3 linked regions of the Martelella endophytica genome follow. The protein of the gene in region 1 interacts with the protein of each later gene in a pairwise test. Links are inferred from orthologs where the notes say so. Each region holds a gene or a part of one and is shown on either strand. Other genes may lie near its edges.

Evidence for each region. Proteins that work in one complex are often made in the same cells at the same time.
Region 2: the proteins of TM49_RS00100 (region 1) and dnaE interact in binary tests that used the Escherichia coli proteins (3 or more experiments, as listed by UniProt). The link is inferred for Martelella endophytica from one-to-one orthologs.
Region 3: the proteins of TM49_RS00100 (region 1) and dnaQ interact in binary tests that used the Escherichia coli proteins (3 or more experiments, as listed by UniProt). The link is inferred for Martelella endophytica from one-to-one orthologs.

Annotation. Positions count from the first base shown.
Region 1 is NZ_CP010803.1:18,736-22,142, forward strand. The notes cover bases 269-3,258. They hold TM49_RS00100 (DNA polymerase III subunit gamma/tau), read left to right. Parts: upstream 269-786; coding sequence 787-2,730; downstream 2,731-3,258. Other genes in these bases: TM49_RS00095 (YbaK/EbsC family protein), read left to right, coding at 269-637; TM49_RS00105 (YbaB/EbfC family nucleoid-associated protein), read left to right, coding at 2,754-3,077; TM49_RS00110 (LysE family translocator), read left to right, coding at 3,088-3,258. Outside these bases: more of TM49_RS00095, read left to right, coding at 167-268; more of TM49_RS00110, read left to right, coding at 3,259-3,407. UniProt on the Escherichia coli protein: Part of the beta sliding clamp loading complex, which hydrolyzes ATP to load the beta clamp onto primed DNA to form the DNA replication pre-initiation complex.
Region 2 is NZ_CP010803.1:3,927,682-3,932,145, forward strand. What follows is about bases 52-4,098. They hold dnaE (DNA polymerase III subunit alpha), read right to left. Parts: upstream 3,747-4,098; coding sequence 252-3,746; downstream 52-251. Other genes in these bases: TM49_RS18135 (porin), read right to left, coding at 52-132. Also shown: more of TM49_RS18135, read right to left, coding at 1-51; TM49_RS18145 (exopolysaccharide biosynthesis protein), read left to right, coding at 4,249-4,464. UniProt on the Escherichia coli protein: DNA polymerase III is a complex, multichain enzyme responsible for most of the replicative synthesis in bacteria. This DNA polymerase also exhibits 3' to 5' exonuclease activity. The alpha chain is the DNA polymerase catalytic subunit.
Region 3 is NZ_CP010803.1:1,082,096-1,085,512, forward strand. What follows is about bases 367-3,366. They hold dnaQ (DNA polymerase III subunit epsilon), read left to right. Parts: upstream 367-1,512; coding sequence 1,513-2,220; downstream 2,221-3,366. Other genes in these bases: TM49_RS04945 (shikimate dehydrogenase), read left to right, coding at 367-926; coaE (dephospho-CoA kinase), read left to right, coding at 923-1,516; secB (protein-export chaperone SecB), read right to left, coding at 2,307-2,789; TM49_RS04965 (FxsA family protein), read right to left, coding at 2,928-3,366. Also shown: TM49_RS04940 (Maf family protein), read left to right, coding at 1-85; more of TM49_RS04945, read left to right, coding at 78-366; more of TM49_RS04965, read right to left, coding at 3,367-3,417. UniProt on the Escherichia coli protein: DNA polymerase III is a complex, multichain enzyme responsible for most of the replicative synthesis in bacteria. The epsilon subunit contain the editing function and is a proofreading 3'-5' exonuclease.

The DNA.
Region 1 (3,407 bases):
TGCTTGCATTCACACTGCAAATTGACGATATGTGCCCTCGGGAGGCTGGTGGCGGACGTGCCACTCGCCAACCGGGTCAGGTCCGGAAGGAAGCAGCCCCAACGAGCCCGGCATGGGTCGTCTTGCCAGCCTCCCACCTTATGTCCGGACTGCCGCGGAGACGTTGATGAGCATCGAAAGTGTGCGAGAACACTTGAGCCAGGCAGCCCCCGATCTCGATATCATCGAAACCGAAGACAGCAGCGCCACGGTTGCCGAGGCTGCCGCCGCGCATGACGTGGCAACCGCGCAGATTGCCAAGACTCTATCCTTCTCGGTCAAGGACCGGGTGTTTCTTCTGGTCGCCCGCGGTGATGCCCGCATCGACAACAAGAAGGCCAAGGTAGCCTTTGGCGGCAAGGTGAAGATGCTGCCGCTCGATGAGGTCGAGACGATCACCGGCCACCCCGTCGGCGGCGTTTGCCCGTTCGGGCTGGCAAAGGCAATTCCGGTCTACTGCGACGAGAGCCTGAAGGCCTTTGACGAGGTCGTTCCGGCCGCCGGTTCGCGCAATGCCGCGGTCCGGATCGCGCCGCAGCGCATGGCCGAAATCACCAATGCGGGCTGGGTCGATGTCTGCCAGGCGCCGGAAGATTGAGCGCGTGGCGAAATCAAAAATCCTGTGCATTTCCGCAGAACTTCTGCCAGACTGCCGGCCTTGATGTGACTCCGGCCTGCGGCCTGGACTATCCTCGCTGCCTGCCCGAAAGCGACCTCGGGTCGCGGGCCAAGCAGAAAACCACATGAATGGCGATGGACAAGACAACGATCGAGGCTAACACCGGCTACCGGGTTCTGGCGCGCAAATACCGCCCGAAGGACTTCTCCGACCTGATGGTCGGCCAGGAGCCGATGGTGCGCACGCTGACCAATGCCTTCGAGACCGGCCGCATCGCCCAAGCCTATATGCTGACCGGCGTGCGCGGTGTCGGCAAGACCACGACCGCCCGCATTCTGGCACGCGGCCTCAACTACAAGACCGCCACCATCGACAAGCCGACCATCGACCTGAAGGAGATCGGCGAGCATTGCCAGGCGATCATGGAAGGCCGGCATGTCGACGTCATCGAGATGGATGCCGCCTCCCACACCGGTATCGACGATATCCGCGAGATCATCGACCAGGTGCGTTACCGGCCCTCGACAGCGCGCTACAAGGTCTACATCATCGACGAAGTCCACATGCTCTCCACCCAGGCCTTCAACGGCCTGCTAAAGACGCTTGAGGAACCGCCGGAGCATGTGAAGTTCATCTTCGCCACCACCGAAATCCGCAAGGTGCCGATCACGGTGTTGTCGCGCTGCCAGCGCTTCGACCTGCGCCGCATTCCGGCCGCCGACCTGGTGCGGCTGTTCTCGACGATCTCCGCCAAGGAAGGCGTCGAGATCGAGGATGAGGCGCTGTCGATGATCGCGCGTGCGGCCGAAGGCTCGGCGCGCGACGGCCTGTCGCTGCTCGATCAGGCGATTTCGCATGGCAATGGCAAGGTGGAGGCGGCGGCGGTGCGCGGCATGCTCGGCCTTGCCGACCGCGCCCGTATCGTCGACCTGTTCGGCCATGTCGTCGCCGGCGACGTGAAGGCGGCCCTTGCCGAGTTCCTTTCTCAGTACGAGGCCGGCGCCAATCCCGTCGTCGTGCTGAACGACCTTGCCGATTTCACCCATCTGGTCACCCGGCTGAAATATGTTCCGGAAGGTGCGGAGGATGTGTCGCTGAGCGAGCTTGAGCGCACCCGCGGCGCCGAATTTGCCGCCGCCATTCCCGTTTCCGCGCTCTCGCGCATCTGGCAGATGCTGCTGAAGGGCATTCCGGAGACGGAAAACGCCGCCCGCCCCTTCGGCGCTGCCGAGATGGTGCTGATCCGCCTTGCCCATGCCGCAAGCCTACCCTCCCCCGAGGACGCAGCACGACGGCTTCTGGCGATCGAGAACGGCGACGTTCATCCCGCACCGGCCGCCCCGCGTGGTCCCTCGGGTGGCGGCGCACAGGCATCGACGCATGCCGTTTCCAGACCGGTCGCCGAGCCGCGCGCAGAGACACCCCGGCCGCCTGCGACCGTGACGATGCTGAGACCGCGTGAAGCGACCGCACCGGAGGTCTCTCCGGAGCCCGAGGTTGCCCCCGAACCTGAGGTTCTGGAGACACAGGCCGTCGAGGCCGCGCCGGAACCGGACATCGTTCCGGAGCCGGTTGTCGCCCCGGAGCCGGCACCCGCCGAAATCACAGGGCCGACGTCGAAAATCAAGTCGCTGCGGGACATCACCGATCTCTGCTCGCAGAACCGGGCAATCAAGCTGCGCGCCGAAATCCGCAATTTTGTCCATCTGGTACGGCTCGAACCGGGCCAGCTTGAAGTCAATCTCGAAAGCGGCACGTCGCAGACCTTCCTCAACGAACTCGGCACGAAACTGAAGGAATGGACCGGCGAAAAATGGTTTGTCAGCCTCAGCCGCGAGCCCGGCCAGCCAACGCTGGTGGAGGCCGAGAGGGCGGAACGCGAGCGCCTGTTCCAGGACGCGCGCGACGACCCCTCGATTTCGGCGATCCTAAAATTCTTCCCCGGCGCCAAGATCACCGATGTCAAGGTGCGCGCCGATGAACAGAACACCGAGACAACCGAGGCCGGAGCCCCGGATGCCGCCGTCAACGATGATGGTGACGTCCTGCCGGAAGACGACCTCGACGACTGAATTCAACCGATAAAGGAGACGACATGCGCGATCTGATGGGCATGATGGGCAAGATGAAGGAAATGCAGGCCAAGATGGAAAAGCTGCAGGAAGAGATTGCAGCTGTCGAGGTCGAAGGCGTTTCCGGCGGCGGCATGGTCACCGTGCGCATGACCGGCAAGGGCGAGATGCTCGGCATCAAGGTCGACCCCAGCCTGCTTTCCGCCGACGAGGCCGAAATGCTCGAGGACCTGATCGTTGCCGCTCACCGCGACGCGAAGGACCGCGCCGAGGAGAAGGCACAGGAAATGACCAAGGAACTGACTGCCGGCCTGCCGATCCCGCCCGGCATGAAGCTGCCTTTCTGAGGACGACACCATGACCCTCGGCGCCCTCGCTTTGTTTGCCATCACGCTGTTCGTCGCCGCAGGTTCTCCGGGACCGAGCGTTGCGGCACTCGTCGCCCGCGTGCTTTCGCGCGGCCACCGCGACGTGCTGCCGTTTCTGGCGGCAATGTGGCTTGGCGAGGCGCTGTGGCTGACGCTTGCGGTCTTCGGCCTGGTCGCCGTCGCCACCACCTTCCACGCGGTGTTCATCGTCATCAAATGGGCGGGCATTGCTTATCTCGGCTATCTCGCCTGGAAGATGTGGTTCGCGGAAACCGAAACGACGGGCGAGGAACTGCCGCAGACAACCTC
Region 2 (4,464 bases), 3.9 Mb from region 1 along the record:
GCGGCTGCTGATCGCAATCGCGAAACGTCCTGTTTCTGCCCTCGACCCCTTCCTTACCCGCTTGCTGTTGCGGATTGGCAACAAGTTCGTGCCCTGCCGCCACAAATCTTTACAAAAGGTAAAGAAAAACAAGCCTTCACATGCTTCCGGCGAGCGGCCGGCAGTCCCCTTCTCCGCCCGACAAGCGAATCTCCCGCCCGCACACCTGCGGCGGGCGCAGCAGATACGCCGCCCTTAAACCGGCCCTTCGCTCAGACCAGCTCGACGTCGATGACGCCCGAGACCGCCCGCATGGCCGACGCCACTTCCGGAGAGAGGCGATAGGTTCCGGGCAGTTCCACTTCGACTTCGCGCAAGCCATCGTTCTGGATGACGACAAAGGAGACGAGCCCGTCGCCATTGTCATTGAGATGGCGGGCGAGCGAGGCGAGCGGCGATTCGTTGCGCAGGAAGATTCGCATCGCCTTCTGCTGGCGCACGGCTTCCTCCTCAAGCGACTGCACCGTCTGGATGCGCATGCCTATACCCTCGGGCCGCATTTCCGCGGATACGGTGATGACAACCGACGTGCCGGGCTCCAGGAGATCGCGATACTGATAGAGCGATTCGGAAAACAGCACCGCCTCGAACTGTCCGGTCGAATCGGAAAAGGCGATGATGCCCATCTTGTTGCCGGTTCTGGTCTTGCGCTCCTGCTTGCCAACCACCGTGCCAGCAAGACGGCCGCGATCGGAGCCGTTCTTCACCGAGAGCGAGAAATCCGCAAAGCTCTGCACCCGCATCTTCGACAGAAGGTCCGCATAGGCATCGAGCGGATGCGCCGTCTGGTAATAGCCGAGCATCTGATACTCACGCATCAGCCGTTCCGAATCGGGCAGCGGCGTATAGTCGGGCAGAACGATGGCCGAGACACCGCCGCTGCTGCCGAAGATATCGCCCTGACCGCTGACGAGATCATCCTGCGTGCGCTGGGCAAAGCCGATGATCCGATCGAGGCCGGCGAGCAGGGCCGCGCGGTCCTTGCCGAAGCAATCGAAGGCGCCGGCGCAGATCAGGCTTTCAAGGACCCGCCGGTTCACCTGTTTCGGGTCGATGCGCTGGCAGAAATCCTCGAGACTATCGAAAGGCCGGTCGCCACGGGCGGCGACGATGTGATCGACCGCGGCCTCACCGACACCCTTGATTGCGGCGAGCGCATAATAGATGCGAGCCTCGCCCGGCTCGAAATGACGATAGCTGGTCTGCACCGAAGGCGCGACGACCTCGATGCCGAGGCGCTTGGCATCATGACGGAAGTCGTTGAGCTTTTCGGTATTGGCCATGTCGAGCGTCATCGACGCGGCCAGGAACTCGACCGGGTAATGCGCCTTCAGATAGGCCGTATGATAAGAGACGATGGCGTAAGCCGCAGCGTGCGACTTGTTGAAACCGTAATTGGCGAATTTCGCAAGCAGGTCGAAGATCTCGTCCGCCCGCCCCTTCTTCACTCCCCGCTCGACAGCGCCTTCGACGAAGCGGACACGCTGCTTGTCCATCTGCTCCTTGATCTTCTTGCCCATGGCGCGGCGCAGAAGGTCGGCTTCGCCGAGCGAATAGCCGGCCAGCACCTGGGCGACCTGCATCACCTGCTCCTGATAGATGATCACGCCCTGGGTCTCGGCCAGGAGATGGTCAATCACAGGATGGATCGACTCGATCTCCTCCTCGCCATGCTTGCGCGCATTATAGACCGGAATATTCTCCATCGGACCCGGACGATAAAGCGCCACCAGCGCGATGAGATCCTCGATACGGTCGGGTGCCATGCCGATGAGTGCCTTGCGCATACCGGCACTTTCCACCTGGAACACCCCGACCGTCTCGCCGCGGGCCAGCATCTCGTAGGTCGGCGGATCGCCGAGCGGCACGGTCGAAAGGTCGACGGAAATACCGCGCCGGGCAATGAAATCGACCGCCGTCTTCAGCACCGTCAACGTCTTCAGGCCAAGGAAGTCGAACTTCACCAGCCCCGCCTGCTCGACCCACTTCATGTTGAACTGAGTCACCGGCATGTCCGAGCGCGGGTCCCGATACATCGGCACGAGCTTGGACAGCGGCCGGTCACCAATGACGATCCCGGCGGCATGGGTCGAGGCATGGCGGTAGAGCCCCTCGATCTTCTGCGCGATCGTCAGCAGCCGGCCGACAATCGGCTCTTCCTCGGCGGCTTCCTGGAATTTCGGCTCGTCCTCGATGGCCTTGGCAAGGGTCACCGGGTTTGCCGGATTGTTCGGCACCAACTTACAGATGCGATCGACCTGGCCGTAAGGCATCTCCAGCACGCGGCCGACATCGCGCAGCGCCGCGCGTGCCTGCAGCGACCCGAAGGTGATGATCTGCGCGACCTGGGCGCGACCATATTTCTGCTGGACGTAGTGGATGACCTCTTCACGCCGATCCTGACAGAAGTCGATGTCGAAGTCGGGCATCGACACGCGTTCGGGGTTAAGGAAGCGTTCGAACAGCAGTGAAAACCGCAGCGGATCGACGTCGGTAATCGTGAGCGCATAGGCGACCAGCGAACCCGCACCGGAGCCGCGGCCGGGCCCGACCGGGATATCGTGTTCCTTCGCCCATTTGATGAAGTCCGAAACGATCAGAAAGTAGCCCGGGAATTTCATGCCTTCGATGATGCCGAGTTCATAGTCGAGGCGGGTGAAATAGTCCTCCCGGCTGTGCCCCTCGCTCAGACCGACATGAGCGAGCCGTTTCTCGAGCCCTTCCAGCGCCTGCCGGCGCAACTCGTTCGCCTCCGCCTTTTCCGCGGCTTCCGGATCTTCGGCGCCGCCGGTGAACCGTGGCAGAATCGGGTCGCGGGTGTTGAGGATGAAGCTGCAGCGCCGGGCAATCTCGATCGTGTTCTCGCAGGCTTCGGGAAGGTCGGAAAAGAGTGCGGCCATCTCTGCCTGGGGCTTCAGGTAATGATCCGGCGTAAGACGAAACCGGCGGTCATCCGACACGATCGCATTGTGGGCAACCGCCATCAGCGCATCATGCGCCTCGAAATCCTCGCGCGCGGGAAAGAAGGGTTCATTGGTGGCAACGAGCGGCAGATCGAGATCATAGGCGAGCTTCAGAACGCGGCGCTCCTGCTGCACGTCGTATTCACCGTGGCGCTGAACCTCGACATAGAGCCGATCGCCGAAAAGCGCCTTCAGCCGCGATAGCCGATCAATCGCCTTCTCTTCGAAACCGAGGGCTAGCGGCTGATCTATAGGGCCGCCCGGCCCGCCGCTGAGCGCGATCAGCCCTTCGGTCCGTCCCTCAAGCCAGCTGCTCTTGATATGAACGCTGTCATTTCCATTGCCGCCGAGATAGGCCTCACCGACAAGATCGAGAAGATTGGCATAGCCCTCTGGATTGGAAACAAGCAGCACGATCGACGGCAGCTTGACCGGAAGATGCGAGCCGCCGCGGCGTTCACCGTCGCTGCCATCCTCCATGTCGATGGAGAGCTGGCAGCCGATGATTGGCTGCAATCCCTCGCCGACCGCCTTCTGCGCGAACTCCAGGGCACCGAAGAGATTGTTGGTATCGGTCACCGCGATAGCGGGCTGGCAATCGGCGACAGCCCGCTTCAGCACAGTCTTCAGCGGCAGCGCTCCTTCGAGGAGCGAATAGGCGGAATGCACGCGAAGATGAACGAAACTGACCGCCCGTGCGTCCGCGTCCGCAGTTTCATCCCGTCGTGCATCCATACCGGCCATATTCAGCTCCATCACCAAAGTCCGGCCGCCACTATAAAGACAAAGCCCCGCCGTGGCACTTCGTGCGCCGGCTCAGCGCCGACAATGCACAGAAAGCTTTTCCCGGATGGCGGGGCATGGCGGCGCGTCTCAGAAGGCACCGATGATCAGCGCCATGCTGGCGACGAAGATGCTGATGGAAAAGAATGCAGCAATGTCTCTCATGATGTCGGTCATTTCCAAGCTCCTGTTCCTTATCTGTTTTTATACTGTTCCGTTTTTGTTCTAATTACAATCATTTTTATCCGCGGCCTTTTTCGCCTGAGCGAATCAGATTTGGATTCAACCACTTGGAGATGCAAAAAAATGACTGGCCATGCGTTCCGGTGGTCGCGGCTCCTGTTTGCACGCACCCGGCCGGGCGCAAAAGCGGTGTCACGGCAGCATCGCCTCCGCCAGGCTTCACTTGTCGTCCGCAACACCCTACATCTTGCACGACCCTAACGAACGATGGACGGACAGCGTGGCAGACGAGCAAGCAGAAGCGGAACACGGGCGCAGGCTTTCGGATATTCTCGCCGAGCTCAGGCCGGATGAAAGCGGACGCGTCAGCCTTCGCCAGCTTGACGAGGCGCTTGCCGACAGGTCGTTCGGCGCATTCCTGGTTGTCTTTGCCATACCGAACCTGGTGCCGCTACCGCCGGGCGCGACCCTCGTCCTTGGTATTCCGCTCATCCTC
Region 3 (3,417 bases), 1.1 Mb from region 1 along the record:
CGAAGGCGATTTCTTCACCATTCTGGGGCTGCCGATGCTGATGCTGCTTGGCGCGCTCCGCGAACTTGGAGCCATTGATGACTGAACCCTTGCGGCGCGCCTGCGTCATCGGCCACCCCGTCTCCCAGTCGCGCTCCCCGCTGGTGCACGGCTATTGGCTGAAAAAATACGACATTGCCGGCGATTATATCCGCAAGGATGTGGCCCCGGACGAGATCGGCGCTTTCATCGAAGGCCTGCGTTCGGGAGAAGCGGGCTTCGTCGGCTGCAACGTCACCATTCCCCACAAGGTCGCTGCCTTCGAACTTGCCGACCGGCCGGATGCGCTTGCAACGGCGCTCGGCGCGGCGAACACGCTCTGGGTCCGCGACGGTCTTGTCCATGCTAGCAACACCGATGCCATGGGCTTTTCCGGCAATCTCGATGCCGAGGCACCGGGCTGGGACAAGGTGGAAAAGGCCGTCATACTCGGCGCCGGCGGCGGTGCGCGTTCCATCGTGGAGGCGCTGGTGAACCGGGGGATTGCCGAAATCCACCTGATCAACCGCACCCTCGCCCGCGCCGAGGAACTCGCCGAACGGTTCGGGCCTGAGGTGAAGGCTGCCGGCATGGATGCGCTTTCTGGTGCGATGGAGGGGGCCGGCCTTTTCGTCAACTCCACTTCGCTCGGCATGAAGGGCGGCGCGGTGCCGGAATTCGATTTCTCGATACTGGCAAGGGGCGCGCTGGTCACCGACATCGTCTATGTACCGCTTGAAACGCCGATCCTGAAGCAGGCGCGCGAACAGGGTTTTGCAACGGTGGATGGCCTTGGCATGCTGCTGCATCAGGCGGTGCCGGGTTTTGAAAAATGGTTCGGCCAACGGCCGGAGGTGGACAGCGCGCTTCGGGCCGAAATTCTTGCGGATCTGGAGGTTGGCGCTTGAAGATCATCGGCCTCACCGGCTCCATCGGCATGGGCAAATCGACGACTGCCGGCTTTTTCGCCGCGGCCGGCATTCCCGTGCACGACGCCGATGCGGCCGTGCATGCGCTCTATCGCGGTCGCGCCGTTGCCCCCGTCGAGGCAGCGTTTCCCGGCGTGACGGTCGATGGCGCGATCGATCGGGCACGTCTTTCTCGCGCACTTTCCGGAAAGCCGGAGAACTTTCGCAGGCTCGAGGCGATCGTCCATCCGCTGGTGTTTGAGGAGCGGCAGTCCTTCCTCGAAAAGGCCGCGGCCGATGGCGCCGATATCGCGGTGCTCGACACGCCGCTTCTGTTTGAAACCGGCAGCGAGAAGGATGTCGACATCGTCGTGGTCGTCACCTGCGATCCGGCGATCCAGAGGGAGCGCGTGCTGTCGCGTCCGGAAATGACGGTGGAAAAGTTCGAGGGGATCCTGAAACGGCAGCTTCCCGATGGCGAAAAACGCGCCCGGGCTGATTATATTGTCGATACCGGACATGGGCTAGATGATGCGCGCCAGGCGGTTTTTGCCATCATCGCCGACATCCGCGGCAAGGGACAGTCATGAAAGTTACACGCGATATCATCTTCGATACCGAAACCACGGGCATGGACAAGAACGACGACCGGCTGATCGAGATCGGCGGCGTCGAACTGATCGACCACTTCCCGACAGGGCGGACCTTTCACGTCTATATCAACCCGGATGGCAAGACCGTTCACCCCGAGGCGCTGCAGGTTCACGGCATCACGGACGAATTCCTGAAGGACAAGCCGGTGTTTTCGGCCGTTGCCGACGAGCTCCTTGAATTCTTCGAAGGCGCGCGCTGGATCGCCCACAATGCGAGCTTCGACATGGGCTTCATCAATGTCGAGCTCGGACGGCTGGGCAAGCCGCCGATCCCCGACGACATGGTGGTCGATACGCTGGCGCTTGCCCGGCGCAAGCATCCGATGGGTCCGAACAGCCTCGACGCGCTCTGCAAGCGCTATTCGATCGACAATGCCCACCGTACCAAGCACGGCGCGCTGCTCGACGCGGAACTGCTCGCCGAAGTCTATATCGAAATGTCCGGCGGACGGCAGGCGGCTTTCCGTCTGGTCAATGCCGGCACCTATGATGCCTATGACAGCGACGGCAATATCCGCCAGCTGCCGCCGCTCGTGCGCCCCCGCCCGCTTGCCCCGCGCGTCCATCCCGAAGAGGTCGCCGCGCATGAGGCGATGGTGGCGAAGATCGGCGACAACGCTTTGTGGAACAGGGTGAAGTAGCCGCTCGCACGAAGCGCCTTCATCAGCCTCAAAAACAAAACCCGGCCAAACGACCGGGTTTTTCATTTCTGCAAGGTGCTTGCCGATCAGTTGGCCGGCTGCTGGACCTTGGCGCGGGCCTGTTCCTCGGCCATGCGGCGCTGGAACATCTGGGCGAAATCGATCGGATCGACCAGAAGCGGCGGGAAGCCACCGTTGCGGGTGGCGTCGGCCACGACCTGGCGGGCGAAGGGGAAGAGCAGCCGCGGGCATTCGATGAACAGCATCGGCAGCACGTGTTCCTTCGGGAAATTCGCAACGCGGAAGACGCCGCCATAGAGCAGTTCGCAGAGGAACAGCGGCTTGTCGCCCGACTTGGCTTCTGCCTTCAGTGAAAGCAGCACATCGTAGTTGTCGTCGCCGAGCGGATTGGCGTTGACGTTGACGCTGATATTGATCGCCGGCTGGTTGTCGCGCTTCTGCAGCGAGGCCGGAGCAGCCGGGTTTTCGAAGGAGAGATCCTTGATGTACTGGGTCAGAATGCTCAGCGAAGGGCTTTCCTTCTTTTCTGCGCCGTTTTCTTCAGCCATGTCGCGTCCTCTTGAAAAATCAATGTGGATGCCAGTTAGCACTTGCCGGGGAAACGCACAACCCTCGCAACCGGCCGAAAGCCGGTGGTTGCACGTTGAAAAAACCTTGCGTGTCCGGGGATAAGGGCGTGGTTGAGGCTACGACTTCTTGTCGTCGTCGAGCCGCTTGTCGTCCCGATCTGCCCAGGGCGAGTTCGGGTCCGGATCGGAGGAGAAATCCGAAGCGTCGAGATCGACCACGTTCGGGCGCTTGCCGCCCGGCCGTTGGGGGCCACGGGGGGCCGCGCCGCCGCCAAAGAAGGACGAGCGGCTGGAGACCACGACCATGTTGTTGCGGAAATGCTTCCACACCAGATCGCGCACCGGCGGAATGAACAGCAGCAGGCCGAGGATATCAGTGACGAAGCCCGGGATCAGAAGCAGGATGCCGGCCAGCACGATCATGGCGCCATGGATCATCTCCCGGCCCGGATCGCCGCCATCACTGGCGGCTGTGTTCAGTCGCTGCAGCACGCCGAACCCCTGCACACGCAGCAGAATGGCGCCGATCACGGCGGTGAGCATGATCAGCCCCAGCGTCGGAAACAGGCCGATCGCCCGGCCGACGACGATGAAGCCGGCGATTTCG